DNA from 3 places in the Klebsiella sp. KE9456 genome. Region 2 is predicted to be linked to each of the others. Evidence: predicted binding sites of a transcription regulator. Region 2 holds the regulator's gene; each other region holds the start of a gene.
The links. The regulator CRP, encoded in region 2, controls carbon source genes, mostly activating them, when cyclic AMP is high. The targets are predictions, from matches to a motif close to ATGTGANNNNNNTCACAT.
Positions count from the first base shown of each region.

Region 1: the regulator CRP is predicted to act here: its motif matches at 4,763-4,780, upstream of ABK821_RS03755 (YjcB family protein).
Region 3: the regulator CRP is predicted to act here: its motif matches at 7,334-7,351, upstream of ABK821_RS20055 (glutathione S-transferase).

Region 1 covers NZ_JBDYQK010000003.1:10,092-20,620, forward strand. Annotated here, with positions in the region: gene ABK821_RS03745 (AraC family transcriptional regulator) at 1-477, shown strand, start outside; gene ABK821_RS03750 (TonB-dependent siderophore receptor) at 1,193-3,457, shown strand; gene ABK821_RS03755 (YjcB family protein) at 4,357-4,638, opposite strand; gene soxS (superoxide response transcriptional regulator SoxS) at 4,949-5,278, opposite strand; gene soxR (redox-sensitive transcriptional activator SoxR) at 5,364-5,846, shown strand; gene ABK821_RS03770 (NCS2 family permease) at 6,490-7,839, shown strand; gene ABK821_RS03775 (Na+/H+ antiporter) at 7,988-9,634, shown strand; gene actP (cation/acetate symporter ActP) at 9,705-10,529, opposite strand, start outside.
Region 2 covers NZ_JBDYQK010000027.1:7,067-17,595, reverse strand. Annotated here, with positions in the region: gene ABK821_RS21755 (YccS/YhfK family putative transporter) at 1-1,763, opposite strand, end outside; gene crp (cAMP-activated global transcriptional regulator CRP) at 1,815-2,447, opposite strand; gene ABK821_RS21745 (OsmC family protein) at 2,752-3,156, shown strand; gene ABK821_RS21740 (phosphoribulokinase) at 3,205-4,074, opposite strand; gene ABK821_RS21735 (YheU family protein) at 4,110-4,328, opposite strand; gene ABK821_RS21730 (hydrolase) at 4,325-5,323, opposite strand; gene ABK821_RS21725 (ABC transporter ATP-binding protein) at 5,508-7,412, opposite strand; gene kefG (glutathione-regulated potassium-efflux system ancillary protein KefG) at 7,591-8,151, shown strand; gene kefB (glutathione-regulated potassium-efflux system protein KefB) at 8,138-9,943, shown strand; gene ABK821_RS21710 (YheV family putative zinc ribbon protein) at 9,956-10,156, shown strand; gene slyD (peptidylprolyl isomerase) at 10,251-10,529, shown strand, end outside.
Region 3 covers NZ_JBDYQK010000022.1:30,146-40,674, forward strand. Annotated here, with positions in the region: gene lldR (transcriptional regulator LldR) at 1-436, opposite strand, end outside; gene lldP (L-lactate permease) at 433-2,088, opposite strand; gene ABK821_RS20030 (YibL family ribosome-associated protein) at 2,509-2,871, opposite strand; gene ABK821_RS20035 (hypothetical protein) at 3,073-3,297, shown strand; gene mtlR (mannitol operon repressor MtlR) at 3,286-3,885, opposite strand; gene mtlD (mannitol-1-phosphate 5-dehydrogenase) at 3,882-5,030, opposite strand; gene ABK821_RS20050 (PTS mannitol transporter subunit IICBA) at 5,163-7,073, opposite strand; gene ABK821_RS20055 (glutathione S-transferase) at 7,601-8,209, shown strand; gene selA (L-seryl-tRNA(Sec) selenium transferase) at 8,303-9,691, shown strand; gene selB (selenocysteine-specific translation elongation factor) at 9,688-10,529, shown strand, end outside.

The DNA of each region.
Region 1 (10,529 bases), on a different contig from region 2:
GAGCACTGTAAGGTATTTGATGCCCCCGTTTATTTTGATCAGCCGTTTAATTCCATGATCATTAATAAAGCGGATGTCTCACGCAAAATGCCCGATCACGACCCGATGCTGCTGCTGGTTATGCAGGATGCGATTCGACGCCTGAGCGCGGTGCCGGTTAACCAGAGCTGCGTTGACCAGACCCGAACCGGCATTCAGCTGCAGCTGGTTAATGGCGAACCGTCGCTGGAGGCTGTTGCTGAAAAGCAGGGGCTTTCCGCCTGGTCTTTGCAGCGGCGCCTGCGTGAGGAAAACACCAGCTTTAGCGCGCAAGTTGATCATGTGCGTAAAGAGATGGCGACTCACTACCTGAAACAGCAGCATTTGTCGGTATCGGAAATGGCGTTGCTACTGGGGTATTCTGAGGTAAGCGCTTTTTCACGGGCGTTTCGTCGCTGGTTTGGTTATAGCCCCCGCCACTACCGTAAGTCGCGTTAATATCGGGATATGAGTTAATTCTCATTAATATGGCGCAGACGGCTATGATAGCCTGTCGTTTCACGCTGCCGGATGCGCCATGTATTTTCATATCACATCCGCTGACCTTCAGATTCAGTTTTCTGTTATTCAGGAAGAAATATTTCATCGACTGCCGCCCTCCCGCAACGCGAATTATGTAGAGTATAAGCTGCTGTATATCTGCGTGATACGCTATTTTTTTATAAAAAACACTGAGGCATATTCAAGTCATCATGCTATGTCGCCATAAACAATTGTGGAGACAATATGTGTTAATTATGTTTTTTTAATGTGGATGTAATTCATTTATTTAAAATTTACATCAATAAAAGTAGCGCTAACCATATCTATCTTTATGTTTTTATTTCATTATTTAATTAAACTCTAAAATGAATAATTATCGACTTGATAATAAAACTCATTTCTAATAACGTTATGTGGCACAATAATCCTATTGGTGCTGTTCGGATAACGCTATCAAAGAATAGCGTGGCCCGTTTATATCTTCATTTTGCCAGGGTGATATATCCCTATTTTTGGTGATTAATTGCTTATTGCTATCCCGGTATTTTAGCGGGAGGGCTTTGCTATGCCAAAAGCAGAGATGATGCCCTGTGCATGGAAGTCATTACTGTTTATCGGACAGATAAAACAGGCGGCCCCGACAGCAATAAAAGAAAACAGGGCATATTCCATGAAACATTATTCACTGGCGGTTCTGATCCATATGGCTATCTGGGGAGTGACATTATCAGCGCAAGCCGCTGATGGCAGCACTTCAGAGGAAACAAAGAAATCCGAGACCGCGACCACAACCGCTGAGACAAATCACGACGAAACGATGGTGGTGACCGCGGCGACACAGAATCTGCAGGCCCCCGGCGTTTCCACGATTACGGCCGATGAAATCCGTAAGCATCCACCCGCTCGCGATGTCTCCGAACTGATTCGTACACAACCGGGCGTTAACCTTACAGGCAACTCCACCAGCGGCCAACGCGGCAATAACCGCCAGGTTGATATTCGCGGTATGGGGCCGGAGAACACGCTGATTCTGGTTGATGGTAAGCCAGTGACCAGTCGTAACTCCGTGCGCTATGGCTGGCGCGGCGACAGGGATACACGCGGCGACACCAGTTGGGTACCCGCGGAAATGATCGACCATATCGACGTCATTCGCGGTCCTGCGGCGGCCCGCTACGGCAACGGGGCGATGGGCGGGGTAGTCAATATCATCACGAAACCGGCCACCGGCGAGTGGCATGGTTCCTGGAATACCTATCTGAACGCTCCTCAGCACCGTAAAGAGGGCGCGACCAAGCGTACTAACTTTAGCCTCAATGGTCCGCTCTCGGATCAGGTCAGCTTTAATTTATGGGGAAATCTGAGCAAAACTCAGGCCGATGCCCAGGATATTAACTCTGGTCATGAAGCGGCACGAACCGGTAGCTACGCAGGCTCTTATCCGGCGGGGCGCGAAGGGGTCGTGAATAAAGATATCCACGGCAAGCTGCGCTGGGAATTTGCGCCGATGCAGGCGCTGGAATTTGAAACCGGCTACAGCCGTCAGGGCAACCTGTATGCGGGCGACACGCAAAACACCAACACCAGCGCACTGGTGAAAAGTATGTATGGTAAAGAGACCAATCGTCTCTATCGTCAGACTTACGGGATTACGTGGACCGGCGGCTGGGACAACGGTGTGACCAGCAACACATTCGCTCAGTATGAACGTACCCGTAACTCACGCATGAACGAGGGGCTGGCCGGGGGATCGGAGGGAATTTTCTCCAGCAGCAAATTCTCGGATATCGATCTGTCGGACGTCCTGTTGCACAGTGAAGTGAACATTCCGTTTACTCTCGGCGTTGAGCAGAATCTGACGCTGGGTACCGAGTGGAACCAGCAACGGATGAAAGACGGCGTATCAACGACCCAGTCTCTCTCTTATGGTTCCATTGACGGTGTATCGGCTACCGGACGCAGTCCCTATTCCAGCGCCGAGATTTTCTCGCTATTTACCGAAGATAATATCGCGCTGACCGACAGCACCATGTTGACGCCGGCGTTACGCTTTGACCACCATACCCTTGTCGGCAATAACTGGAGTCCATCCCTGAACCTCTCCCAGGAACTGTCGGAGAGCTGGACGCTGAAGCTGGGGATTGCCCGCGCCTATAAAGCGCCGAACCTTTACCAGCTCAACCCGAACTATATTCTGTACAGCAATGGCCAGGGGTGCTATGCCAGCAACTCTGCCTGTTACCTGATGGGTAATAAAGATCTGAAAGCGGAAACCAGCGTCAATAAAGAGATTGGTCTTGAGTTCAAGCGTAACGGCTATCAGGCTGGCGTGACATACTTCCGTAACGATTACCGCAATAAGATTGAATCCGGCTATTCGGCAGTGGGCACGGCCAGCAACGGCACCACCAATATTTATCAGTGGGAAAACGTACCGAAGGCGCTGGTTGAAGGGCTGGAAGGCACGTTAAATCTGCCGGTAAGCGAAACGGTTAACTGGAGCAATAACCTGACGTGGATGCTGCAGAGTAAGAACAAGACCACCGGCGATCGCCTGTCGATAATCCCGCAGTTCACGCTCAACTCGACCGTCAGTTGGCAGGTGCGCGACGATCTCTCATTGCAGAGCACCTTCACCTGGTATGGCCGCCAGAAACCGAAGCGCTTTAACTATAAAGGTGAGGCGGTATCCGGCAGTGAGCTGAACGAAGTGAGTCCGTATAGCATTGTCGGGCTGAGCGCGACCTGGGATGTGAACAAAAATCTGAGCCTGACCAGCGGGGTGGATAACCTGTTCGACATTCGCCACTACCGTGCCGGTAATGCGCAGACCACGGGGAACTCGACGACCGGCGCTTATCTGTATGGCGCGGGCGCGGAAACCTATAATGAATCAGGCCGGACGTTTTATGTCAGCGTGAATACGCATTTCTGATAATCATTTAACGACAGGCCGGGATCTTTATTTATCCCGGCTTTTTATTGCCCGCTAAAAACCGCGCTCTGTGCAATGCTGGTCAGTTAAGGGCTGTCAGTTGTGTTTATGGCTGGCTGAGCGGTTCTGTCAATCGGTGGTTCTGGCGAACATGACGCATTTTTCGTTTTCACCCATTTTGGCTTAGTGGCCAGTTCTGGATGTGCGCCTGCGTTCTCGCCAGGCTTTCCTGATGCGCCCAACCCCCTCTGCGGTGAACCCGCACTCAGTCAGCGGCTACCCGGGTGCTGAATGTCATGAAAAAAACAGGCGATATGTTTTTTAAGATTTTGGTCCCCTTTCCCCGGAGGTAAACAACGGCAGGTGATGTTTTTACTTTTAGCATCAGCGAAATATGTCACGGATATAAATTATGACAAAATCTTCACTGACTCTACGCAATTCATTCAACTTAGCAGCTTACACTGGTTCCTGTTAATCGAATCCGCTTGATCCCGGAAACGATTAATAATGGCATCCTGCCATTTCCATTCTTAAAGTTGTCCCCTTTCCCCCTCCCAATTCCCAACCGTAGCGATACGGAGGAGGGGGAATCCTTGCCAGCGTACGCTCAGACTTTTACGGAACTTTTATGCTGGTTATTCATAAGGCTATGCGCCAGGAGATGTTGTCTAAGTTGGGGAGATAGCGTGAAAAAAGCGTGCCTGATGTCTGGCTTAACCGGGTTTTGTTAGCGCCAGGCGGAGAGAGTTAATGATGGTTTTGACGACATCTAGTCAGCGGTATGTTCCGTTGACGATAGGTGGTGTGGACAGGCGTGATATCCGCTGCCTGTGAACGACCAGGGGGATGTTTCGATCGTCCCCCGGCATTGCTTCCTTGTGGGACGCTTTTTTCGATCAGGTCATGACCATTGGCCATTCCGGCGGGGTCTGGCTCATGACGTCAATCATCACGTCCTTAATATTACCCCAGATTTTTGCTGCATCCAGTAGCGTAATGCCCAACAGACCAGTGGCAAACCAGCATGCTGCGGCCAGGCCCATACAGCTACAAATCACCGCTAAACCGGCATAATCGCTTTTACGTAGCTGAATGTTTAATGAGCTGGCCAGGAACATCAACACAGCGCTCACGAGTGGCCAGCGCAGAAGTACAACACTGGTAGTAATGGAAGCCATCAACCTATCCTCAACGAAATTTGGGCACCTTTGACAACCTGATGAGACTGACGGTGACGTGGTACTCTGGCTATCTACAGGCAACTAAGACAGCAATGAAACAGTGTTCTTGTTTCACCAACTAATGTGAACTATATCACATTAGCTCTTTTATTCACCAGTCAAAAGATGTGCTTTTTTTGCGCTCATTAACCCTATTTTTTATGGCTAATGATAAAGAGATGATGCTTTCTACGACAGGCTGTCGTGGCAGGCATTTATGCAGAGGCTGAGCAACGATCGGGTCAGCCTCTGGCCTGATAAGGTGTTATCAGGCGGAAATGTGGTGGCGATAGTCGGTGGGCGTACGGTCGAATTCGCGGCGGAACACGCGTGAAAAGGTTTGTTGCGATACGTAGCCGAGATCCATCGCAATATCAAAAATAGGGCGCTGGGTGGTTCTCAGTGCTTCCGCGGCGAGCAACAGGCGGCGCTGGCGAATGTAATCCCCCAGAGTTTGATGCATGACGGCGCGGAACATCCGCTGGAGATACCATTTTGAGTATCCCGATTTTCTGGCGACTACATCAATGTTAAGCGGTTGATCGATATGTTCATCAATCCATTCAATTAGCGTTTGGATAATATCCTGATGGGACATAAAGCGGCCTCTCTCAATTCTCGATTCGTCGTTTTGTCTGCGGGCGAGTATAATTCCTCAAGTTAACTTGAGGTAAAGCGCTTTTATGGAAAAAAAATCACCCCGTATCAAAATGCTGCTGACCCCTGGTGAAGTGGCGAAACGCACCGGTGTGGCCGTCTCCACGCTGCATTTTTATGAAAGCAAAGGGCTGATCCACAGCCAGCGCAACGCCGGCAATCAGCGTCGCTACCGGCGCGATGTCCTGCGGGCGGTGGCGATAATTAAAATTGCGCAACGTATTGGTATTCCGCTGGCGACTATCGGCGAGGCATTTGGCGTGCTGCCGGAAGGGCATAAGCTCAGCGCCAAAGAGTGGAAGATGCTGTCATCCCAGTGGCGGGAGGAACTGGATCGGCGCATTCATACTCTGACCGCGCTACGCGATCAGCTGGATGGCTGCATCGGCTGCGGCTGCCTGTCACGCCGCGACTGTCCGTTACGCAACCCCGGCGATAAGCTTGGCGCAGAGGGCACCGGCGCGCGGCTGCTGCTGGAGGAGGACTCAGAAATAAAAGGGTTCAGTTAATCGGTGGTTCTGGCGAAAGTCAGAAGTTACCCGTTCGCTTACCATCCTGATTCAGACTGAAAGATTTTATTTTTATGGCCTTCAGCATCCAGATCGCCGCAGAGGGAGGCGCATCAGGAAACCTGGCGAGCACGCAGGTGCGTATCCAGAACTGGCCACCTGGCCGTTCACTCGCAGCGGATATGGCTGAGTACCCGTCGGCCTGCGAACGGTATCGTTGCGTTAACCCCTGCCGCAAAGCTTCTGAGGAACGATCCATCACTAAAGCCGATGACCGGGAAAAATTGCTATCAGCCCAATACAAAAATGTTACCGGATTGCGCATGGACGATAACGTTTGCGCATCGGCTGGTTATTTCCTGAACGTCATAAGTGAAATTTAGCGAAATTCGACAAACTTCGGTTGAAAAGGCGTATCTAAAGGCCGGATAATCGTTTGCCTTTTTATTTTGCTCATCATTTTCCCTGATGACAGGGGGAGAGCAAGGTCATTCTTCATCGTATTGTATGCGCGGAGTTAAACGTTTGCTTTTCGCCGCCTCTGGCGCTGCGAGGTTAAGCACAAGGAGATCGCGTTTAACTGGCAGTGGACGGTTCGCCACGCATCCAGACGAACGATAAAAATTCTCAGGGGACGTTTTCTATGTCTACGCCTTCAGCGCGTACCGGCGGTTCATTAGACGCCTGGTTTAAAATTTCTGCTCGCGGCAGCTCCGTGCGTCAGGAGATCCTTGCCGGTCTTACCACCTTTCTGGCGATGGTGTACTCAGTCATTGTGGTGCCGGGGATGCTTGGCAAAGCGGGTTTTCCACCCGCTGCCGTCTTTGTCTCCACCTGTCTGGTGGCGGGGGTTGGCTCGCTGGTGATGGGATTGTGGGCGAATCTGCCGATGGCGATTGGCTGCGCCATCTCGCTCACCGCCTTTACCGCGTTTAGTCTGGTTCTTGGTCAGCAGATCAGTATTCCGGTGGCGCTGGGGGCGGTCTTCCTGATGGGGGTACTGTTTACCGTGATTTCCGCTACCGGCATTCGTAGCTGGATCCTGCGCAACTTGCCGCAGGGCGTTGCGCACGGCACCGGGATTGGTATCGGTCTGTTCCTGCTGCTGATCGCCGCCAACGGCGTGGGTCTGGTTATCAAAAATCCGCTGGATGGTCTGCCGGTGGCGCTGGGTAATTTTGACAGTTTCCCGGTAATTATGTCGCTGATCGGACTGGCGGTGATTATCGGGCTCGAAAAACTGAAAGTGCCGGGCGGCATCCTGTTGACGATTATCGGCGTGTCGATTATCGGCCTGATCTTCGATCCTCATGTTCATTTCTCCGGTATTTTCGCCATGCCGTCGCTGAGCGACGACAAAGGCAACTCGCTGATCGGCAGCCTGGATATCATGGGCGCGCTGCACCCGGTCGTGCTGCCAAGCGTGCTGGCGCTGGTGATGACCGCGGTGTTTGACGCCACAGGGACCATTCGTGCGGTAGCCGGTCAGGCGAACCTGCTGGATAAAGACGGACAGATTATCAACGGCGGCAAAGCGCTGACCACTGACTCCCTGAGCAGCGTCTTCTCCGGCCTGGTGGGCGCGGCTCCGGCGGCGGTGTATATTGAATCCGCGGCTGGTACGGCGGCTGGCGGGAAAACCGGTCTGACTGCGGTGACCGTCGGCGTGCTGTTCCTGCTGATCCTGTTCCTCTCTCCGCTCTCTTATCTGGTCCCGGCGTATGCGACCGCTCCGGCGCTGATGTACGTCGGCCTGCTGATGCTGAGCAACGTGGCGAAAATCGATTTTAACGATTTTGTGGACGCGATGGCGGGGCTGATTACGGCGGTCTTTATCGTACTGACGTGTAATATTGTGACCGGCATCATGATTGGCTTCGCGGCGCTGGTCATTGGTCGTCTGGTGTCCGGCGAGTGGCGTAAGCTGAATCTGGGTACGGTGATTATCGCTGCGGCGTTGGTTATCTTCTATGCCGGTGGCTGGGCGATTTAACTTTTTGTTTAACGATGGGCGGCGTTAGTGCTGCCCGTTTAATTTTTAAACCACATCCTGTTTCCTTTTGCGTTAATCTGAGTAGCGTATTATTTCGGGACATGACGTCTCAGATGTAAAAAAAGAAAACGCCGCAAACAGGGAACACATGGAAATATTCTTTACCATACTCATCATGACCCTCGTGGTCTCTCTCTCCGGGGTGGTTACACGCGTACTGCCCTTTCAGGTTCCACTACCTTTAATCCAGATCGGCATCGGTGCGCTGTTGGCCTGGCCAACCTTCGGGCTGCATGTCGAGTTCGATCCTGAGCTCTTTCTGGTGCTGTTCATTCCGCCGTTGCTGTTTGCCGATGGCTGGAAGACCCCAACCCGCGAGTTCATTGAGCACGGGCGAGAAATTTTTGGCCTGGCGTTGGCGCTGGTACTGGTGACGGTGGTCGGTATTGGTTACCTCATCTACTGGATCGTGCCGGGTATCCCGCTGATTCCGGCGTTCGCTCTGGCGGCGGTACTGTCGCCGACGGATGCCGTGGCGCTGTCCGGGATTGTTGGCGAAGGGCGTATTCCGAAAAAAATCATGGGGATTTTGCAGGGCGAAGCGCTGATGAACGACGCTTCCGGCCTGGTCTCCCTGAAGTTTGCCGTTGCGGTGGCGATGGGCACGATGGTTTTTACCGTCGGCGGTGCGACGATGGAGTTCCTCAAAGTGGCGGTCGGCGGTATTCTCGCGGGTTTCATCGTCAGCTGGCTCTACGGGCGCTCGATGCGCTTCCTCAGTCGCTGGGGCGGGGATGAACCGGCAACGCAGATTGTGCTGCTGTTCCTGCTGCCGTTTGCTTCTTACCTGATCGCTGAACATATCGGTTTTTCCGGGATCCTGGCGGCGGTGGCCGCGGGGATGACCATCACCCGTTCCGGCGTGATGCGCAGCGCCCCGCTGGCGATGCGCCTGCGCGCCAACAGCACCTGGGCGATGCTGGAGTTTGTGTTTAACGGCATGGTTTTCCTGCTGTTGGGCCTGCAGTTGCCGGATATTTTGTCCAGTTCGCTGGTGGCCGCAGAAGCGGATCCGAACGTCGAAACCTGGATGCTGTTTACCGATATCATCCTGATTTACGCCGCCCTGATGCTGGTGCGTTTTGGCTGGCTGTGGACGATGCGTAAACTGAGTCAGCGTTTTCTGAAAAAGAAACCGATGGAGTTTGGCTCCTGGACCGACCGCGAGCTGCTGATCTCTTCCGTCGCCGGAGTGCGCGGGGCGATTACGCTCGCCGGTGTGCTGTCGATTCCGCTTCTTCTGCCGGACGGCAACGTCTTCCCGGCGCGCTATGAACTGGTGTTTCTTGCCGCCGGAGTGATTCTGTTCTCTCTGTTTGTTGGGGTGATCGCGCTCCCGATTCTGCTGCGTCATATCGAATCGAGCGACCACGTACAGCAGCGCAAAGAGGAGCGTCTGGCGCGAGCGGCGACGGCGGATGTGGCGATTGTCGCGATTCAGAAAATGGAAGAACGGCTGGCTGCTGATACCAAAGAGAATATTGATAATCAGCTGCTGACCGAGGTCAGTTCGCGGGTGATTGGTAATTTGCGCCGCCGCGTCGACGGACGTAATGATGTTGAAACCTCCATGCTGGAAGAGAGCCTTGAGCGCCGGTTCCGTCTGGCGGCGCTGCGTTCAGAGCGCGGGGAACTGTATCATCTGCGTGCGACCCGGCAGATCAGCAACGAGACGCTGCAGAAGCTGCTGCATGACCTCGACCTGCTGGAAGCGCTGCTTATTGAAGATCAGTAACGCATAATCGCCGCGCCGCTGACGATATGCTGATGAACCCCGGCCTGCGGGCCGGGGAAAGAGAGCGCATTTAATGTGCCTGACCGCGTTCGATGCCGATACCGGTCTGCGAACGGATAAACTGGGCGCGGAACAGCGCGCGCTCCCGCACGCCTTCTTCTGAGGCGTCGGTGGCTGAGAAAAACCAGATACCGATAAAGGCGATGGCGATGGAGAACAGCGCCGGATATTCATACGGGAATATCGCCTTCTCGTGACCAAGAATCTGTACCCAAATGGTCGGGCCGAGGATCATCAGAATCACCGCGGTCAACAGACCTAACCAGCCGCCAACCATCGCCCCGCGGGTCGTCAGCTTCGACCAGTACATCGACAGCATAATGATGGGGAAATTACAGCTGGCGGCAATGGAGAACGCCAGACCGACCATAAACGCGATGTTCTGTTTCTCGAACAGAATCCCCAGCAGGATCGCCACCACGCCGAGGATCAGCACGGTAATCTTCGAGACCTTCAGTTCCTGACGTTCCGTTGCGCCTTTGCGGAATACGTTAGCGTACAGGTCATGGGAAACCGCCGACGCCCCCGCCAGGGTTAAACCGGCAACCACCGCCAGAATGGTGGCGAAGGCGACCGCCGAGATAAAGCCGAGGAACAGGTTCCCGCCAACCGCATCCGCCAGATGCACCGCGGCCATATTACTGCCGCCGATAAGCTGCCCGGCGGCGTCTTTAAACGCCGGATTCGCACCTACCAGCATGATTGCGCCGAAGCCGATAATAAAGGTCAGAATGTAGAAATACCCCATAAATCCGGTGGCGTAGAATACGCTTTTACGCGCCTCACGCGCATCGCTTACGGTGAAGAAGCGCATCAGAATATGCGGCAGGCCCGC
Region 2 (10,529 bases):
TCGACGATGAACTGGCTATGGGTGACCCACAGCTTCATATCTTCCAGATAGTGTGTGTTAAAACCAGGTTCCAGCATCGCCTGATTCAGTGAGTTAAACAGCGCATTATGGGCCTGATTGACGCGCATTCGCTGATAGGCCAGCGCAGGGGCCTGATGATCGTCGCTAAGAATAAGCCGGATGGCTCCCTGATCGGCTTCCAGCGCATCGTGGGCGTTTTTGCGTAGCAGGCCGCTCTGCCACTGCGGCCATAACCAGAGCATTCCGCCGAAGGCAATCAGGCAGCCAATCAGCGTATCAACCAGCCTGGCAACAATAATCTGTTCGCCGTTCAGGGTGAGCAGTTGCAGGGTATATACCGCCGTAACGGTAAACCCGACCATCGCCCAGCCGTAATTCTTACGAATAATCAGGTAGCTTAATAGCGTGATGAAGAGCATGGCGGTTAGCGTATAACCTTCCGGGACGTGAAAATGCAGCGTCAGTCCGGCGATGACTAATCCGGCAAATGTCCCGGCAGCCCGGTGGACGATCCGCACCCGTGTTGCGCTGTAGCCGTTTTGCGTCACGAAGAGCACGGTCATCAAAATCCAGTAGGGTTTTGGTAAATGCAACGCGCTGCCCATCAGGCTGGCGACACTCAGCATTACGCTGATGCGCGCCGCGTTACGTAACGCCGGTGATTTAAGCGACAGATAGCTTTTCAACGCCGGTAGCAGCGGCAGGCGGCGGGTTTTATCCGCCATCAGATTTCGGGAGTACAGAGGGCGCTGGGTGCGTAAAACCCGGGCAATGCGACTGAAATGCCAGGCGCAAAACTGGCCGACCGGGTTATCCGGATGCTGCCAGGCGATCTTTTCCAGAGCGCCGATCTGTTTATCCATCTGAAAGCGCTGAGGATAGCGATGGTAAAGCAGATCATCCGCCAGTTCGCGCAGTCGAGCGGCGATGGTTTGCGCGTTCCAGCGAATTACCGCTTCTGCGTGGCTGCGCTCCACCAGTTTCTGCACCTCTTCCGGTTGGTGCAGGCTGACGGAGATGTGCTCCTGGAGATCCAGACCAACCTGGAAAGCGCGCAGCAGGCGTTTATGATCGCTGTGCTGGTTGGCCGCCAGCATATGCATCTGCTGGTAGCACTGGGTAATCAGATCGACCACTTTTTGTTGGCGGTTGAGCAGGGGCGGCAACGAGGTGGCCGGATCGGTATGCTGGGTCAGCAGGCTGTATTTGGCTTCACAATAACTGGCCAGCTCCCGATAGAGCAGGCTCAGAGATTCGCGCAGCGGCTGTTCGCGCCACAGCCAAAACCAGAACCAGTTAAAAATTCCATACCATAGGGTGCCGAGTGCATAGATTAGCAACGGTTCCTGGATCGGCATATTGCCTGCAAGGCTCAGAGTAAAACTGGCGGCGATAAGCGAGGCGGGTAACAATCTCGCATGAAGCGAACTGATTTCGGCAGTAACGCCGAGAATCAGGGTCAGCCCGGTCAGGATTAGTGGTAAAGGAATTTCCCGCTGCAGAAGGAGCTGGACAATCAGGCTACTGCCAGCGAACAAGCAGCCGCCAATGATCAGGCGCTTAAAGAAGCGTTTATGCGGTGTATCCAGACCGGCAATATTGCAGCAGGCAGGAACGAGGGAAAACAGGAGTCCCTGCTGTAAATGACCAAGAAGAAGTCCCGTTGCAACTGGCAGACATAACACCAGCGTTTGCCGCAGTGCATAGTTGACTTCCGGGTGATAAATCAGCCTGCGCCACATGGGGAGGAAACAAAAACGGCGTATTGTCAGACAATACGCCGTTTTACCGACTTAACGGGTACCGTAGACGACGATAGTTTTACCGTGCGCGGAGATCAGGTTTTGATCTTCCAGCATTTTCAGTATCCGGCCAACGGTTTCGCGGGAGCAGCCGACGATCTGACCAATTTCCTGACGGGTAATTTTAATTTGCATACCGTCGGGGTGGGTCATTGCATCCGGCTGTTTTGCCAGATTCAGCAGCGTCTGAGCGATGCGACCGGTAACGTCGAGGAAGGCAAGGTTACCCACTTTCTCAGACGTAACCTGCAGGCGACGCGCCATTTGCGAAGAGAGACGCATCAGGATATCCGGGTTTACCTGGATCAACTGACGGAATTTTTTGTAGGAGATTTCAGCCACTTCACATGCGGTTTTAGCACGTACCCAGGCGCTACGTTCCTGACCTTCTTCAAACAAGCCTAATTCACCGATGAAATCGCCCTGGTTGAGGTAAGAGAGGATCATCTCTTTGCCTTCTTCATCCTTGATGAGTACAGCCACTGAGCCTTTAACGATGTAGTACAGCGTTTCTGCTTTCTCACCCTGGTGGATCAGCGTGCTCTTTGAGGGGTACTTATGAATGTGGCAATGAGACAAGAACCATTCGAGGGTAGGGTCTGTTTGCGGTTTGCCAAGCACCATGCGCGGTTATCCTCTGTTATCAGCTATCTCCGGGTGCCGACACTACACGGCATCCGGGCATGCAATCGTATTAAATCCCTGTACCTGGGAATCTGGCTGGAATTTTTCCGCAGCCTGTAATGTGAACTCCTCTGCATACATGCAGTACATCAATGTATTACTGTAGCATCCAGACTGTTTTAGCATAGCTTTCGCTGCATGTCTCCTGGTGTCTCGCTTCAGCATGACCCAGGTCGCCTTCCGTTGCCAGAATTGTTATGTGCGCGTAATCTGTCAGGAAAATTACAGCTCTGGAGTTCAATTTATGCAAGCGCGAGTGAAGTGGGTTGAAGGGTTAACCTTCATTGGAGAGTCGGCTTCTGGTCACCAGATTCTGATGGACGGGAATTCCGGTGATAAAGCCCCCAGCCCGATGGAAATGGTGCTGATGGCGGCGGGCGGATGCAGCGCGATTGACGTCGTCTCCATTTTACAGAAGGGGCGCCATAACGTCACCAACTGTGAAGTCAAGCTGACCTCGGAACGTCGGGAAGAGGCGCCGCGTCTGTTTACCCATATTAATCTGCATTTTATCGTGACCGGTAAGGCGCTGAAAGAGGCTGCCGTTTCTCGTGCTGTTGACCTGTCAGCGGAAAAATATTGCTCGGTGGCGCTGATGCTGGAGAAAGCGGTAAATATTACCCACTCTTATGAAGTGATCGAAGAGTAAGCCAACAAGACCCCGGCAGACGTTCGCGCTACCGGGGGGAGTCATTCGTTAACTGATTTTCCTGCCTTCCATCAGCCGCTCGACCAGCGGCGTCATGATCAGCTCCATCGCCAGTCCCATTTTGCCTCCCGGTACAACCAGAGTGTTCATATGTGAGATAAACGAGCCCTGAAGCATGGCCAGAAGCCAGGGGAAATCGATGTTTCTCAGATTACGGAAATGGATAACGACAAAGCTCTCATCCAGTGAAGGAATGGCTTTGGCCGCAAAGGGATTGGAGGTATCCACCGTGGGAACGCGCTGGAAGTTGAGATGGGTACGCGAAAACTGCGGGGTGATGAAATTGATGTAATCCTCCATTGAGCGAACGACGGAATCCATTACCGCCTCACGGGAGTGCCCGCGTTCGCTGGTGTCGCGGATAAGCTTCTGGATCCACTCCAGATTGACGATGGGCACGACGCCGACCAGCAGGTCGACATGGCTCGCGACATCATGCTGCGGCGTAACGACGCCGCCATGCAGCCCTTCATAAAACAGTACGTCAGTGGGTTCGGGGAGTGGTTGCCAGGGGGTGAAGGTCCCCGGCACCTGGTTCCACGGTACGGCTTCATCATAGGTATGTAAATACTTGCGCGACTGACCTTTGCCGCTCTGCCCGTATTCAACGAAAGTCTGTTTCAGCAGGCCGAAGTCGTTCGCTTCAGGGCCAAAGTAACTGATATGCTTGCCCTGATCCCGCGCCTTGCGGATCGCCATGTCCATTTCCGGGCGGGTATAGCGGTGAAAGCTGTCGCCTTCCACTTCAGCGGCGTGCAGGTTTAACTGCGCGAAGATTTTGCGAAAGGCGAGGCTGGTGGTTGTGGTTCCCGCGCCGCTGGAGCCCGTGACGGCAATCACCGGATGTTTGGCAGACATAACAACTCCCAGGGTAAACGATAGTGTGCGCCGCTTTAGCCGTGAAACTGCTTGCGGGGCATGATGTTGACCGTCTCGTGCAGTTCTGACCACACCAGCACGGCTTCTCCGCTTTTTAGCTGTTGTTTAACATCAGAGACTTTATCTGTCAGCGAACGTTCATGCTCACCATAATCGGTGCCTTCGCGTAATACAAAGCTTTCAATCAGATTATCCAGCGTTTCGGGATCGAGATCCTGCCAGGGAATAATCATATTTTCCCTCCTAACCAGCGGGTTAGCCAGGCCGGAATCCGTTTTTCCAGCCACATCTCTGGCTTACGCAGCGTACCGCCGACGAAACCAACATGCCCGCCGTGCTCCGTTAGCTGATATTCGACATTTGCCGGAAGCTGTTCCTGCGGGGGAATCGAATGGTGATCCATAAAAGGATCGTCTTTCGCATGAATAATCAACGTTGGTTTCGTGATATCGCTTAAGCGCGGCATGGCGCTGCACTGGCGATAGTAGTCCAGCGCATCGGCAAAACCGTGGATCCGGGCGGTAATGCTGTCGTCAAACTCCCGGATGCGGCGCATGCTTTTTAGCTGACGTAAATCGACGGGCAGCGAGCCTGGATAGGCTTTGAGTTTGCGCGCGGCGTTAGCTTTCAACAGGTTGAGCAGGTAGCGTTGATAAACACGGGAAAACCCTTTGTCCATATGATAGCTACAGGCTTCCAGCATAAATGGCGCTGAGACGATCACTGCGGCATTGACGGGAATATCGTCGCCTTCTTTCGCCAGCAGGCAGCCTAACATATTGCCTCCGAGGGAATAGCCTACCGCGGCCGTCGGCACGCAGCCATATTCGCGCTGGAGCCAGCGCAGGAACCAGGTGGCATCTTCCGTTTCGCCTGAATGGTAGATGCGGTTATTGCGGTTCGGCTCGCCGCTACAGCCGCGAAAATGCATCACCACGCCCAGCCAGCCACGCTGCATCGCCGCATGGATTAAGCCGTGGGCATAGGGGCTATGCAGGCTGCCCTCAAGGCCATGAAACACCACCAGGCGCGGTTTATGGCGCGCCTGGGAAGGATCTTCGCTCCATGCCAGATCAACAAAGTCGCCGTCCGGTAATTCAAGGCGCTGCCAGTGTGGTGTGAAACGGAGCTTGCGACGGATTAGCCGCGGCAACATGGTTTGCAAATGACGATTGCTTACGCCGCGCATCGGATGAAACTGCTGCGAGTCGTCTTCAGGAGGCGTCATTTCAGTGGGGGTAATATCAACCATAGCACCAGAGCTGTTCGGAATCTTTATACATACTATACCGCGCATAAAATACGCAGGTTAGCCAATATGTGGTCTTGTGGCCAGGCGAAACCCGCGTTGCTCTGAAGTTTGACATTGCTCTTGCGCGTTTAGCATGTCTGACCGGAATAGTGGGCCACCTTTAACTCTCCTGCAACATTTGCTCCAGTTGTTCCTGGGCTTCCAGCCAGGCCATTTCACACTCTTCAAGCGAGGATTTGGCGCTGGCCTGTTGCTGTAAACACTCTGTGAGCTCTGCTTTGCGGCTTTGCTCGTATAAACCGCTGTCGCTGAGCTTCTCCTCGATCAGCGCCAGTTTAGCGTTCAACTTTTCCATCTCTTTTTCCAGACGGGCAATCTCTTTACGCAGCGGCTGGGTTTGAGCACGCAATTCGGCTTCCCGACGCTTTTGGTCTTTACGTGCCTGCGCGCTATTGCTGTTCTCTTTCGATCCCGCTGGGGATTGATTTTCCTGTTTTTGCGTATCGCTCAACCACTGCTGGTAGTCTTCGAGATCGCCGTCGAAAGGTTCGACTTTGCTATCGTGCACCAGATAAAGATCGTCGGTGGTGGAGCGAATCAGATGACGGTCATGCGAGACCACCACCAGCGCGCCTTCAAAATCTATCAGCGCTTCGGTCAGGGCCTGACGCATATCAAGATCGAGATGGTTGGTGGGCTCATCCAGCAGTAACAGATTTGGCCGCTGCCAGACGATTAACGCCAGAACCAGGCGCGCTTTCTCGCCGCCGGAGAAGCGTTTTGTCTCTTCATTGACCTTGTCGCTCTGGAAGCCAAAACCGCCAAGATAGTCGCGCAGTTTCTGCTCCGTCTCCTGCGGCGCCAGACGCGCCAGATGTTGCAACGGCGATTCGTCCGCACGCAGAAATTCAAGTTGATGCTGAGCGAAATAGCCGAGCTTGATGCCCTTCGCCAGAGCAATTTCACCGTGCAGCGGCTGTAATTCACCGGCCAGCAGTTTTATCAGCGTTGATTTACCGGCGCCGTTACGCCCCAGAAGACCGATACGTGAACCCGGGACCAGATTCAGCTTGATTGAGTCGAGAATCACTCGCTCACCATAACCCGCGCTGATCTTTTCCATCTTCAACAGCGGGTTGGGCAGGCTTTCCGGCGCGCGGAAGCTAAAGTGGAACGGGTTATCAACGTGGGCCGGAGCAATGAGCTCCATGCGTTCAAGCATTTTGATGCGGCTTTGCGCCTGTTTGGCCTTGGTGGCTTTCGCGCGAAAACGGTCGATATAGCTTTGCAGATGTGCGACACGCTGCTGCTGGCTCTCATACATCGCCTGCTGTTGCGAAAGGCGCGTTGCGCGCTGAATTTCAAACGAACTGTAATTACCGGTGTACTCAAACATCGTCTGTTGTTCGATATGGATAATCTTATCGACGATCGGGTCAAGGAAATCACGATCGTGCGAGATCAGGATCAGCGTACCGGTATAACCCCGAAGCCACTTTTCCAGCCAGATGACCGCATCGAGATCGAGGTGGTTAGTGGGTTCATCAAGCAGCAACAGGTCGGAGCGGCAAATCAGCGCCTGCGCCAGGTTAAGGCGCATACGCCAGCCGCCGGAAAAGTCGCTTACCGGCCTTTCCAACTGGTCATTGCTGAAACCCAGACCGTGCAACAGGCTGGCGGCGCGTGAGCGAACGGTCCAGGCGTCGATGGCGTCCAGTTTGCCGTGTATCGTCGCAATAGCATGACCGTCGTTGCGTTCGTTGGCCTCGCGCAAAGCGGCCTCCAGATTGCGGAATTCGCGATCGCCATCAATAACATAGTCAATGGCGGGCTGTGGCAGCGCCGGGGTTTCCTGATTAACCCATGCCAGCTGCCAGCTGCCAGGGAAGGTCGCAGAGCCGCCATCGGCGCTGATCTCGTTTTTCAACAGCGAAAGCAGCGTGGATTTACCGCAGCCGTTTTTACCCACAAGGCCAACTTTTTGCCCGGGGTTGATAGTGGCAGTCGCGTTGTCCAGCAGGACGCGTACGCCGCGACGAATCTGTAACGAGGAGAAAACAATCATAAGGCGCCGTATGTTCTGACTATGTTAATTTGTCATTATGATAATGTAGTGTGGAGCGAAGCGCTCGCTCAACCGGGCCGCAATGGTAGCCCAAAATGAAGATGATACACAAAGTCATTCTGGTTGCGTCGGAACGCAGCCGCTGCACAGGCCGCCAGAAGACGTTCGGGAGGGAAAGATGTCTCAGGCAGCGAAAGTCTTGCTGTTGTATGCCCACCCAGAATCTCAGGATTCCGTGGCCAACCGGGTTTTACTTGAACCGGCGTTACAACTGCCGAATGTTACCGTGCACGATCTCTATGCACATTATCCGGATTTTTTTATCGATATCGCCTGTGAGCAGGACCTTCTGCGCCAGCATGAAGTGATCGTTTTCCAGCACCCGTTATATACCTGGAGCTGTCCGGCGCTAATGAAAGAGTGGCTGGATAGAGTGTTAAGCCGCGGTTTTGCCAGCGGAGCGGGAGGGAATCAACTGGCGGGAAAGTACTGGCGCAGTGTGATAACGACCGGAGAACCGGAGAGCGCCTACCGACGTGATGCCTACCGTTACCCGATGAATGACATTCTCCACCCTTTCGAACTGACAGCCGGTATGTGCCGTATGCACTGGATGAACCCAATCATCGTCTACTGGGCGCGGCGTCAGGCTCCCGACGAACTGAAAAGCCGCGCCCGCGCTTATGGCGACTGGCTGGCGAGCCCTGTTACGGGGGGAGGTTCAAATGGCGGGAGCTGATCTATTACTGGCAGGCGTATTATTTCTCTTTGCCGCCGTGGTGGCGGTACCGCTGGCGGCGAGATTAGGAATTGGCGCTGTACTGGGCTATCTGCTGGCAGGGATCGCCATCGGCCCCTGGGGATTGCGATTTATTAGCGATGTCGATGAAATTCTTCACTTCTCGGAATTAGGCGTCGTCTTCCTGATGTTTATCATTGGGCTGGAACTGAATCCGTCCAAGCTCTGGCGACTGAGAAGCTCTATCTTTGGCGTAGGGGCGGCACAGGTTGCTTTAAGTGCACTCATTCTTGGTGGTTTGTTAATGCTTAGCGACTTCTCGTGGCGGGCCGCGGTGGTGGGGGGAATTGGTCTGGCGATGTCCTCCACTGCGATGGCGCTGCAACTGATGCGCGAGAAAGGGATGAGCCGCAGCGAGTCAGGGCAACTGGGCTTCTCCGTATTGCTGTTTCAGGATCTGGCGGTTATCCCGGCCCTGGCATTGGTGCCTGTGCTTGTCGGTTCAGGCGACGACCATGTTGATTGGATCAAAACAGGAATGAAAGTTCTGGCCTTCTCCGGGATGCTGATCGGCGGCCGTTTTCTGCTGCGACCGGTATTCCGTTTTATTGCCGGCTCTGGCGTACGGGAGGTCTTTACCGCGGCATCTTTGCTATTGGTTCTCGGATCGGCGCTGTTTATGGAGGCGCTTGGTTTGTCGATGGCTCTGGGGACCTTTATCGCGGGAGTCCTGCTGGCAGAAAGCGAGTACCGTCATGAACTGGAAACCGCCATTGAGCCATTTAAAGGGCTCTTGTTGGGGCTGTTCTTTATTTCCGTTGGTATGGCGCTAAATATTGGCGTGCTGTACACCCATTTATTGTGGGTCATTACCAGCGTTGCGATTCTGGTGACGGTGAAAGGCGGCGTCCTGTATCTTCTGGCGCACGTGTACGGTTTACGCCGTCCGGAGCGAGTACAGTTTGCTGGCGTGCTGAGTCAGGGCGGGGAGTTTGCTTTTGTGCTGTTTTCGATTCCGGCTTCGCTTCACCTGTTTCAGAACGACCAGATGGCGCTACTGTTAGTAACGGTGACGCTGTCGATGATGACCACGCCGTTGCTGATGAGGCTGATTGATAAGGTGCTGTCGCGGCGATTCAACACGCCGGAGGAAGAGGATGAGGTTCCGTGGGTTGAAGACGATAAACCGCAGGTTATTATCGTTGGTTTTGGGCGTTTCGGCCAGGTGATTGGCCGTCTGCTGATGGCCAACAAAATGCGCATTACGGTGCTGGAGCGCGATATCAGCGCGGTGAATCTGATGCGCAAATATGGCTATAAAGTTTATTTTGGCGACGCCACGCAACTGGAACTCCTGCGCTCGGCAGGGGCGGAAGATGCGCAGTCGATTGTGATTACTTGTAACGAGCCGGAAGATACCATGAAGCTGGTGGAAATATGTCAACAACACTTTCCACATCTGCATATTCTGGCGCGCGCGCGGGGACGCGTTGAAGCACATGAACTGCTGCAGGCCGGAGTGACGCAATTCTCGCGCGAAACGTTTTCCAGCGCGCTGGAGTTAGGACGCAAAGCGCTTATCTCGATAGGTATGCATCCTCATCAGGCGCAGCGCGCGCAGTTGCACTTTCGGCGTCTTGATATGCGAATGCTGCGCGAGTTAGTGCCGGTGCAGAGTGATACGCTTCAGGTGTCCCGCGTGCGGGAAGCCCGGCGCGAGCTGGAGGAGATCTTTCAGCGAGAGATGCAAAAAGAGAGCCGGCAGTTAGATGGCTGGGACGAGTTTGAATAAAAGGTAAAGGGTATGGCGGTGCGTAAACGTTTTATTGCCGGCGCGAAATGTCCGGCGTGCCAGGCTCTGGATTCGCTGGCGATGTGGCGTGAGAATAATGTCGATATTGTTGAGTGTGTTAAGTGCGGTCACCAGATGCGTGAGGCGGATAAAGCGGTCCGTGAGCATGTACGCAAAGAAGAGCAAGTGATAGGCATTTTTCATCCGGACTAGCGTTATCGGGCGGCTTTTTTTAAGCTAGAGGGTACACGGCTGCAGAATTCCGCTACAATCTGCGCCACTATTCTTCCCATGCTCAGGAGATATCATGAAAGTAGCAAAAGACCTGGTGGTCAGCCTGGCCTATCAGGTACGTACAGAAGACGGTGTGTTGGTTGATGAGTCTCCGGTAAGCGCGCCGCTGGACTACCTGCATGGTCACGGTTCCCTGATTTCCGGCCTGGAAAATGCGCTGGGCGGTCACGAAGTGGGCGACAAATTCGACGTAGAAGTCGGCGCTAACGACGCGTACGGCCAGTACGACGAAAACCTGGTTCAGCGCGTGCCTAAAGACGTTTTCATGGGCGTTGATGAACTGCAGGTTGGC
Region 3 (10,529 bases), on a different contig from region 2:
CCTGCGAGGCCAGGTCCGGATCGTCACTTTGGGTCGCTTCAAAGCAGAGGCGGATTTTCTCTTTTTCAGCATCGGTTGCCCGCATCGCCGCATGCCAGGCGGTGCTGGCTTCGATCGCGTGGCGGGCTTCGAGGATATCGAAACTGTAATCGGGGTCATCGGAGAGTAGCGTCTTCAGCGGCTGAATAATATTTTGCGCCGACCACGCTTCGTGCTGCCAGCGGACGAAGGTGCCGCCGCCGCGACGGCTAAGCAGCACCCCTTCGTTGACTAACATCGCCAGCGCTTCGCGCAGTGAGTTGCGCGATACGCCAAGCTGCATCGCCAGCTGACGCTCGGCGGGCAAGCGCATGCCCGCTTCCAGGTTTTGTTCTTCTATCAGCGCCCGTACACGACGAGCCACGTCGTCGGCAAGGCGTTTCGGCATCACTATCACGGGATCATCCAGGTTAAGACATATGCCTGCAGCGTGGTGATCACGCCGACCATACAGGTGAAAATCAGACTGTGTTTCACGGTAAAGCGGAACAGATCGGACTCCTTACCCACCAGGCCGACCGCTGCACAAGCGATGGCGATAGACTGTGGCGAGATCATCTTACCGGTTACGCCGCCGGTGGTGTTAGCGGCGACCAGCAGGATATCGGAGACGCCGATCTGCTGTGCTGCCGTCGCCTGTAATGCGGCAAACAGCGCGTTAGATGAGGTATCCGAACCGGTCAGGAATACCCCCAGCCAGCCGAGGAACGGCGAGAAGAAGGTAAACGCGTGACCGGTATGCGCCAGCGCCAGCGCTAATGTTGAGGATAGCCCGGAATAGTTAGAAATAAAGGCGAATGCCAGCACCATACCGATGGAGTAAATCGGTAGCGCCAGCTCTTTCAGTGTGCTGCCGAAGGTCGACAGCGCGTCTTTCGGCTTCATACGCAGCCAGACGATAGAAAGCAGGGCGGCGAACAGAATGGCGGTGCCGGTGGCGGAGAGCCAGTCAAACTTATAGATCGCGGCATACGGCGTGGCTTCGCTGACTACCGGAGGCATGCGAGCCACCATCTTGTCGAGGAACGGCACGGAAATATTGATGACAAAATCGTACATCGCGCCGCCCGGGGCGAACAGCGCCTTGAACGGCGGCACGCTCCACAAGGTCACCGTGGCGGTCAGGAACAGGAACGGCGACCAGGCGCGAATCACCTGCCCGGACGTATAGCGAGTGTGCGTCAGGTTCATATCGACCTGCGAAGCGCCCATATCGCCAAAACGGAAGATGCGTACGGGTTTCCAGCGTTTGAGAAACAGCGTCAGACAAACCAGCGACACCAGGGAAGAGATAATGTCCGGCAGTTCCGGGCCGAGGAAGTTAGAGCTGAGGTACTGGGCGATAGCAAAGGAGCCGCCGGCGACGATTACCGCAGGCCAGGTCTCTTTAATGCCGCGCCAGCCGTCCATAATCGCCATGATCCAGAACAGCACGATAATGGTCAGGAACGGTAGCTGGCGGCCAACCATCTGGCCGATTTCGAAGCTGTCCAGCCCAGTAACCTGACCGGCAACCAGAATCGGAATGCCCATGGCGCCGAACGCCACCGGTGCGGTGTTGACGATCAGGCACAGGCCCGCCGCATACAGCGGATTAAAGCCAAGCCCGACCAGCAATGCCGCGGTAATCGCCACCGGCGCGCCGAAACCGGCCGCACCTTCAAGGAAGGCCCCAAAGGAGAAGCCGACGATCAGCATTTGCAGGCGCTGGTCCGGGGTAATCGACAAAATCGATGAGCGAATAATGTCGAACTGCCCGGTTTTCACCGAGATTTTGTAGACGAAAACCGCCGCGATAATAATCCATGCGATTGGCCACAGGCCGTAGAAGAAGCCGTAAACAACCGAGGCCAGCGCATGGTCGACCGGCATTTTGTAGAACAGCAGGGCGACAGACAACGCAATTAATACGGTCCAGGTTGCGGCGGCATATCCTTTCAGCTTGAGCTTAATCAGAGCAAAAAAGAAAAACAGAATCGGTAGTGATGCGATAAGACTTGATAGCCAGATATTTCCGGCCGGATCGTAATTTTGTTGCCAGAGGTTCATGCAGGTCTCCATTGGGCCGCCAGATGTGGTGCTGAGTCTTGCGCTGTTTGCAGGTCACATCATTTGTAAAACTGGCCCGGCCAAAGTGCGATTGTAGGGTTAACGACAACGAATGGTTAATCAAATGTTATTGATGAGCAATATGTGTGTGACTAAAAATAATAGATATGTGAACTATTGGGGGATTTATTAAATAATTGGTAGGGCCAACGCGGCGCCGGAGGGGACGACGGTGAGTCACATTTCAACAAGCGCATGCCCCGGAGACAGAGCCTGTCGTGCTTTCGCCGGACAACAAACGCCAATACCGTGCGGGTATACCGCCCCGGTAAGCGTTGTGGACTGATGCCTGAACGTTGGACGCCCAACTGAGCAAGGAGCAGTCCCGTCACGCCACCGGGGGATTATTCGGAGAAAGGATCAGAATTCGGTTCGGGAGAAACCGGTCATCTCTTTAAGGCCCATTTCGCGACCCAGAGCGGTCATCGGGTGGACAACAACCAGACCACGCACGTTTTTCTTGAGCTTACCCATATCGGCCTGCTCTTTTTTGGTGATGGCGCGGCGGTACGGCAGGCTCATCAGCTTTTGCGCTTCTTTGCTCAGTTTCTGGCCCTGAACGTCGCGCAGACGGGCGATTTCGGCTTCAATGGTGGTTTTTTCTTTTTCCAGCTCAGCGTACTTGTCGGCGGCTTCAACCAGCGACAAACCGGCCTGTTGGTGACGAATGGCGTCGAGACGGTCGCTCAGACGCTTGATTTCATTTTTTTCGACTTCTTTCATGGTAGTTTAATCTGCTAAGAAATGATCATGATCAGACATATAGTATGTGCTGTCGCTTGTGTCGTGGGTAGTTATTTATCGAAACGTTGTTGTTTTTCGTTTTTTGTGAAGCCTGTTGCCCATTAAGCACCTTTTTTTCATCTGATTCCCTGTTTTTGGTTAATCCTTAAATAAGATGATCCCAACGTAGAGGAGGGCGTGATGGCAAAAATTGGCGATGGCATACTTGATGTTATTGATAAAACTGTAGATTTTATGGCCTCAAGTCAGGCCTTTCTGGAATATCTGAAAAAGTCCCCACGTTTGCAGCATATACCGGAGGATATTCCAGCAGACAAAGAAGCGCTATTTTTGCGTCGTCTTGAGTATTATCGTCAGCTTTATCGGCCGGCGTGCAACCCACAAGAGACAGAATCAGAGCGTTGATTTTTGAAAGGCTTTTTTTAAGCTGATTTTAGAAATCAGCTCGGTCAGAGATAGCATCATTGTTGAACGTACAACCTGCTGGTAGCGCATTTTCTGCATTGCCAGCAGTTCCGCATCGCTCTCGTCGAATAGCGGCGTGGGCGGCAGGGCCGCAACGCAATGTAACTCGCCGAATGGTCCGAGGATCTCGTCGTCGGTAAAGCTGTACTCATTACCGTCGTGATTCAACTCTTCACGCAAAGCCATCAGTAGCTCGGCGTCTTCATATTCGGCGCGGCTAATCACCCCAAGGCCATAAATCAGCTTCAGGCGTACAGAAAGATCGCCCAGCGGCCCGTCACCATCCAGCAACGGCTCCACTGCGTATTTCACCGCGTAGTCGTCTTTGCGAAACACCTGAAGCACCAGAATATTGACTGCTTCCGTCAGCAGTTCAACGGCGGCGATCAGGAAGCTTCTTACGGTTTTGCTAGCATTCAGACGCTCAAGCACACGGTTTTCAAATGCCTGTGTTTCTTCCATTATTGCCTGCATATCTGACAGGAGTCGTAATGGGCGCGGTTCGGACCGCGCCAGATCTTGCCTCATTTGGCGGCGTTATAATCGTTAACGGCCTCCGCTACCACGGCGCTTGCCGGATCCAGACCTGAAAGCTGCGCCAGCGCAGCCTGTGGCCCTTTCCCGGCAATCAGCGCCGCCAGTTCCTGTGCCTGCGGATCTTCCTCGCTACGGAAGTGCATGGCGGCAGCAATCCCTTTCACCAGGTTCCGGTGCGGCAGGTTGTATTCCAGCGTACCAAGCAGCGGTTTAATTAAGCGATCGCCGGCGCTCAGTTTACGCAGCGGCTGGCGGCCAACGCGTTCCACATCATCTTTCAGATACGGGTTTTCAAAACGACCAATAATTTTCTGGATGTAGGCAGCGTGCTTTTGTGCATCAAAGGCATAGCGTTTGATCAGTACGGCGCCGCTCTCTTCCATCGCCCCTTTGACTACCGCGCGAATCGTCTCATCGAGAATCGCGTCGCGAATCGTCTGGTGACCCGCCAATTTTCCGAGGTAGGCGGTTATAGCATGTCCTGTGTTTAAGGTGAATAGCTTACGTTCGACAAAGGCCATCAGATTATCGGTTAATTCCATCCCAGGGATGTTCGGTAACGCACCTTTAAACTGGGTCTTGTCGACAATCCACTCGCTGAAGGTTTCGACGGTGACTTCCAGTGGGTCCTGAGTGGCGGAAGCGGACGGCGGAACGATGCGATCAACGGCGGAATCAACGAAGCCGACGTTGGCTTCGACCCAGGCTTTATCTTCTTCCGCGAGGGCGTTAAACACGTGGCCTTTTAACTGGGTGGTGCCGCGGACCATGTTCTCGCAGGCGATGATATTCAGCGGCGCCGTAATGCCCTGCGCTTTACGTTTAGCCAGGCCTTTGGCAATCGCCGGAGCGATGCGCTCCAGCACCACCGGGCCGACGGCAGTGGTCACCAGATCAACGCTGGCAATCAGCTCTACGACGTCGTCGCCGATGCTGCTGACGGCATCGACGCCGGAAACGGTATCCACCTGCTCATTCTCGCCGACCACGTGAACCTGATAGCTATGACGGGCATTCAGGGCATCAAGCACGACCTGATTTACATCTGCAAACGTCAGTTGTATCCCCGCGTCCGCCAGCAGTTTGCCGATAAAGCCACGACCGATATTACCTGCGCCAAAATGTAATGCTTTCATAGTATTAACCTTTAATTAATGTTTTTACCTGAGAGGGCTGGGGTGAGGCTTTTCCCTCACCCTAACCCTCTCCCAACGGGAGAGGGAATAGACCGCACTTGCGTTCATCCTCAGCAGAGGATGAGGCGGCGTTTACTTGTTCAGCAGCGAGAGGACTTCTTCGACGCTGGTGGTCTGTGCCAGACGCTCAATGACGGATTCATCGTCCAGCGCGTTAGTCAGGCTGGTGATCACCTGGATATGTTCGTTATTACGTGCCGCGATACCGATGACCAGACGGGCAACCTCATCCTCTTCTTCACCGAAACGCACGCCTTCCGGATACTGGCAGAACACGATACCGGTTTTCAGAACGCGATCCTTCGCTTCGATAGTGCCGTGCGGAACCGCGATGGACTCACCCAGGTAGGTCGAGGTCAGTTTTTCACGCTCCAGCATTGCCTGAACGTATTCCGGCTCGACATAACCCCCTTTTACCAGTTGTTCACCCGCGAACAGAATAGCGTCTTCTTTGGTGGCCGCTTTCTGACCGAGGAAGATGTTTTCCGCACCCAGTTTGAACAGATGGGTATCCGCCGCATCGAAGCTGTCTTGCAGACTGTCGCGAACTTTCTCTTCGTTATCCGTGTGACGCTGGGCCGCCACCAGGCGTTCGGTCAGGCTGGTATACAGGCCGCTGTCGAGGAAGTTGGTCAACGAAATATGCTGCGCTTGCGGCACCTGGCGCATCGCGCGTTCGGTCAGGTCGCGGTGAGTGATGACCAGGTCAACATCCGGCGGCAGGTTGTTAATCGCACAGTTGGTGACGGAGATATTGCTCAGCCCGGCATCCTGTACTTTCTTACGCAGCACGCCTGCGCCCATGGCGCTGGAGCCCATACCGGCGTCGCAGGCGACGATGATTTTACGCACATGGCTGAGGTCGTTCGTGACATCGCCTGTGGACAGCGGAGTCGCTGCGCCTTTGGACTGCGCTTTCATGTCCTGCATACGACGGGTCGCTGTTTCGATATCATCTTCTTCTTTGACTTTACTGGTTTTCAGCAGAATCGCCGAGATCACGAAGGAGACGGCCATCGCGGCAATAATCGCCGTGATGTTAGCGAAATAGGCTCCTTTCGGCGTCATCGCCAGTACGGCGAGGATTGAGCCCGGAGAGGCCGGAGAAACCAGACCGCCGTTGAGGATAGTCAGAGTAAACACACCGGTCATACCGCCGAGGATAACGGCCAGAATCAGACGCGGGTTCATCAGCACGTACGGGAAGTAGATTTCGTGAATACCGCCGAGGAAATGGATGATTGCCGCACCGCCCGCAGACTGCTTAGCGCTGCCGCGGCCAAAAAACATGTATGCCAGCAGGACGCCCATACCCGGACCCGGGTTAGCTTCAATCAGGAAGAAGATAGATTTGCCGAGTTCATGAGACTGCTGGATGCCCAGCGGCGAGAAGATACCGTGGTTGATGGCGTTGTTAAGGAACAGGATTTTCGCCGGTTCAACAAAGATGGATGCCAGCGGCAGCATGTCGTGCGCCACCATGAAGTTAACGCCCGCAGCCAGGATTTTGGACAGGACTTCAACCGCCGGACCGATACCGAGGAACGCCAGGATGGCGAGGATCATACCGATAATACCGGCGGAGAAGTTATTCACCAGCATCTCAAAACCGGATTTAATCTTACCATCTACCCAAACGTCGAATTTCTTGATGGCCCAGCCACCCAGAGGACCCGCGATCATCGAGCCGAGGAACATCGGCATATCCGCGCCGACGATGACGCCCATAGTGGTAATTGCGCCGACTACGCCGCCGCGTTCGCCGCCAACCAGTTTACCGCCGGTATAACCGATCAACAGCGGTAACAGATAGGTGATCATCGGACCCACCAGCTTCGCCAGCGTTTCGTTCGGTAACCATCCTGTTGGAATAAATAGTGCGGTGATAATACCCCACGCGATAAACGCGCCGATATTTGGCATCACCATATTGCTGAGAAAACGACCAAAGCTTTGCACTTTGATCTTGATATCGGATGACATAAAACACCCCTTCTTCTGTTTTTGCTATCGGCAGGCTGAAAGCCCGAGGCTTGTTGTTAATGTGGCGGCAGAGGTAGCCGGGCCCGGATTGATAGTGCGAAATCTGGCACTGAATTGTTACGCTGTCCAGTTAGTGGGCTTTTATGTGATTTACATCACATAAATATAGGTTAGTAGTGGGTCTGTATAGTGACTTGCGTCACAAAAATTGAGTGTAAAAAAACAACAGGAGGGAGTTTTAGAGTAAAAAACACACTTTTATGTGATATGTATCACAAATATTTTTTATGAGTTTGTTATTTATTTGTGATTTACATCACAAAATATATCCCCACGGATTTTCCCTGATGTGATCCTGGGCAGATTATGCCGCGTCTAATATGAGGATATGTAACTCAGTAACTTGATCCACTAAAGGACATTTTAGCCATCATGGCGAAAACGGCAGGGTAAATTACGTTCGGTTTGTCGGTTTTTTACTACGGTCTGCGCCATACTTACTTTTTTGTTGGCGAAAGGAGCAGGCAATGAAACTGATCGGCAGCTACACCAGTCCCTTTGTGCGCAAAATTTCCGTCATGTTGCTGGAAAAAGCGATCCCTTTCGAGTTCGTCAACGAATTTCCTTATAACGACGCCAATCGTGTGGCGAAATACAATCCGCTGGGAAAAGTGCCTGCGCTGGTTACCGACGACGGTGAATGTTGGTATGACTCCCCCATTATCGCTCAATACCTGGAGCAGCTTGGCATTGCGCCTGCTATGCTGCCCGCGGAGCCGAAAGCCGCGCTGAAAATGCGTCAAATTGAAGCGCTGGCAGATGGCGTGATGGAAGCAGCGCAGGCGCTGGTGCGGGAGAAAATGCGCCCGGCGACGCAGCAGTTAGAAAGCGAACTGCTGCGCCAACGGGAAAAAGTTACGCGTGGTCTTGATGCCCTGGAAGGCTATGCAAATGACGGTATTTTACGTCCCGATGAGGTGAATCTGGCGACCATTTCCACGGCCTGCGCCATTGCTTATCTTAATATTCGCCGCGTTGCGCCGGGCTGGTGCGCGACACGGCCTAAGCTGGTTAAACTGGTGGATTCACTCTTCCAGCGCCCCAGTTTTGCGCGCACTGAACCGCCAGGGAGTTGACCCAGGCAGGTAACAGTTTTTGCGCGAAGGTATTACAATTGCTGCTCATTTATTGACTCCCTCTCCCGTCGGGAGGGGAAAACAGGTTCATTCATGACTACCGAGATTCGTGCACTGTATACCCGGCTTCCGGCCATTGACCGTTTACTCCATGCTCCGGCGTTTTCCTCGTTGCTGATGCAGTATGGTCACTCGCAGACGGTTACGCTGCTACGTCAGATGCTGGATGAGGCAAGGGAACATATTCGTCAGAGACATGCGCTGCCGGTCTGGTGTGACGACTGGCTGCTGGAAACCGCCCGGCGTCTGGCGCAAACGCAGCAGAGTGCGCTGCGCCCGGTTTTCAACCTGACGGGCACCGTACTGCATACCAATCTTGGCCGTGCGCTTCAGGCAGAAGCGGCGATTGCAGCCGTTGCCCAGGCCATGCGCGCGCCGGTGACGCTGGAATACGATCTCGAGGATGCCGGACGCGGCCACCGGGACCGGGCGCTGGCCGACCTGCTTTGTCGGATAACCGGTGCGGAAGATGCTTGCATCGTCAATAACAACGCGGCGGCGGTGCTGCTCATGCTGGCGGCCATCGCCGGCGGTAATGAAGTTGTGGTATCGCGGGGTGAGCTGGTAGAGATTGGCGGTGCGTTTCGCATTCCTGACGTGATGCGCCAGGCGGGCTGCATCCTGCATGAAGTCGGTACCACTAATCGTACCCATGGGGAAGATTATCGTCAGGCCGTCAATGACAATACCGGTTTGCTGATGAAAGTTCACACCAGCAACTACAGCATTGAGGGCTTTACGAAAGCGGTTGATGAGGTGGCGCTGGCGGAAATTGGCCGCGAGCTGAATATCCCGGTTGTCGCCGATCTTGGCAGCGGCTCGCTGGTGGATTTAAGCCGCTACGGCTTGCCAAAAGAGCCAATGCCCCAGGAGATGATTGCCGCGGGCATCAGCCTGGTGAGCTTTTCCGGGGATAAACTACTGGGCGGCCCGCAGGCGGGAATTATCGTCGGTAAGAAAGCGCTGATCGCGCGTTTACAGAGCCATCCGCTGAAACGTGCGCTGCGGGCGGATAAAATGACGCTCGCGGCGCTGGAAGCCACGCTACGCCTCTATCTGCACCCGGAGACACTGGCCGCTGAACTGCCGACGCTACGTCTGTTGACCCGCCCCGTAGACGAGATTCGCCAGCTGGGCGAACGTATACAAGCCGCGCTGGCGGAATATTACCCAGATTTTGTACTGCGGGTAGAACCCTGTTTGTCGCAGATTGGCAGCGGTTCGTTGCCAGTGGACCGGTTACCCAGCGCGGCATTGACGTTTACCCCGTGCAATGGCCGCGGTAGCCAGCTGGAGGCGTTGACGGTTCGCTGGCGTCGGCTTCCGGTGCCGGTTATTGGCCGGGTTTATGATGGTCGACTGTGGCTGGATCTCCGCTGTCTTGAGGATGAAACCCGGTTTATGGAGATGTTAGCGAAATGATTATTGCCACTGCCGGACATGTTGACCACGGCAAAACCACGTTGCTGCAGGCGATTACCGGTATCAATGCCGATCGCCTGCCGGAAGAGAAAGCGCGCGGAATGACTATCGACCTCGGCTACGCCTACTGGCCGCAGCCCGATGGCCGAGTGCTGGGATTTATTGACGTGCCGGGTCATGAAAAGTTTTTGTCCAACATGCTGGCTGGCGTCGGCGGCATCGATCATGCGCTGCTGGTGGTGGCTTGTGATGATGGGGTGATGGCGCAGACGCGTGAACATCTGGCGATCCTTCAGCTTACGGGTAAGCCGAGGTTAACGGTCGCGCTCACCAAATCTGACCGCGTTGAGGCCGGGCGGGTTGAGGAAGTGAAAAGGGAAATCGACGCGGTGCTGGCCGAATTCGGTTTTACTGCTGCGAGCCTGTTTGTTACCGCAGCGACGGAAAACCAGGGCATTGCCGAACTACGCGATCATTTACTGCGACTTTCCGCGCGGCCGCATCCGCAGCATCAGCGTTTCCGCCTTGCTATCGACCGGGCGTTTAGCGTAAAAGGCGCGGGTCTGGTGGTCACCGGAACGGCGCTTTCCGGCGAGGTGAATGTGGGGGATACGCTGTGGCTGACTGGTGTGGATAAGCCGATGCGCGTGCGTGGTCTGCATGCGCAGAATCAGTCGGTCGGGAAGGCCCAGGCGGGCCAACGCATTGCCCTGAATATTGTGGGTGATGCGCAAAAAGAGCAACTGAATCGCGGCGACTGGCTGCTTTCCGTACAGCCACCGGAAGCCAGCGAACGCGTAATTGTCGAGCTGCAGTGCCACACGCCGCTCGGTCAGTG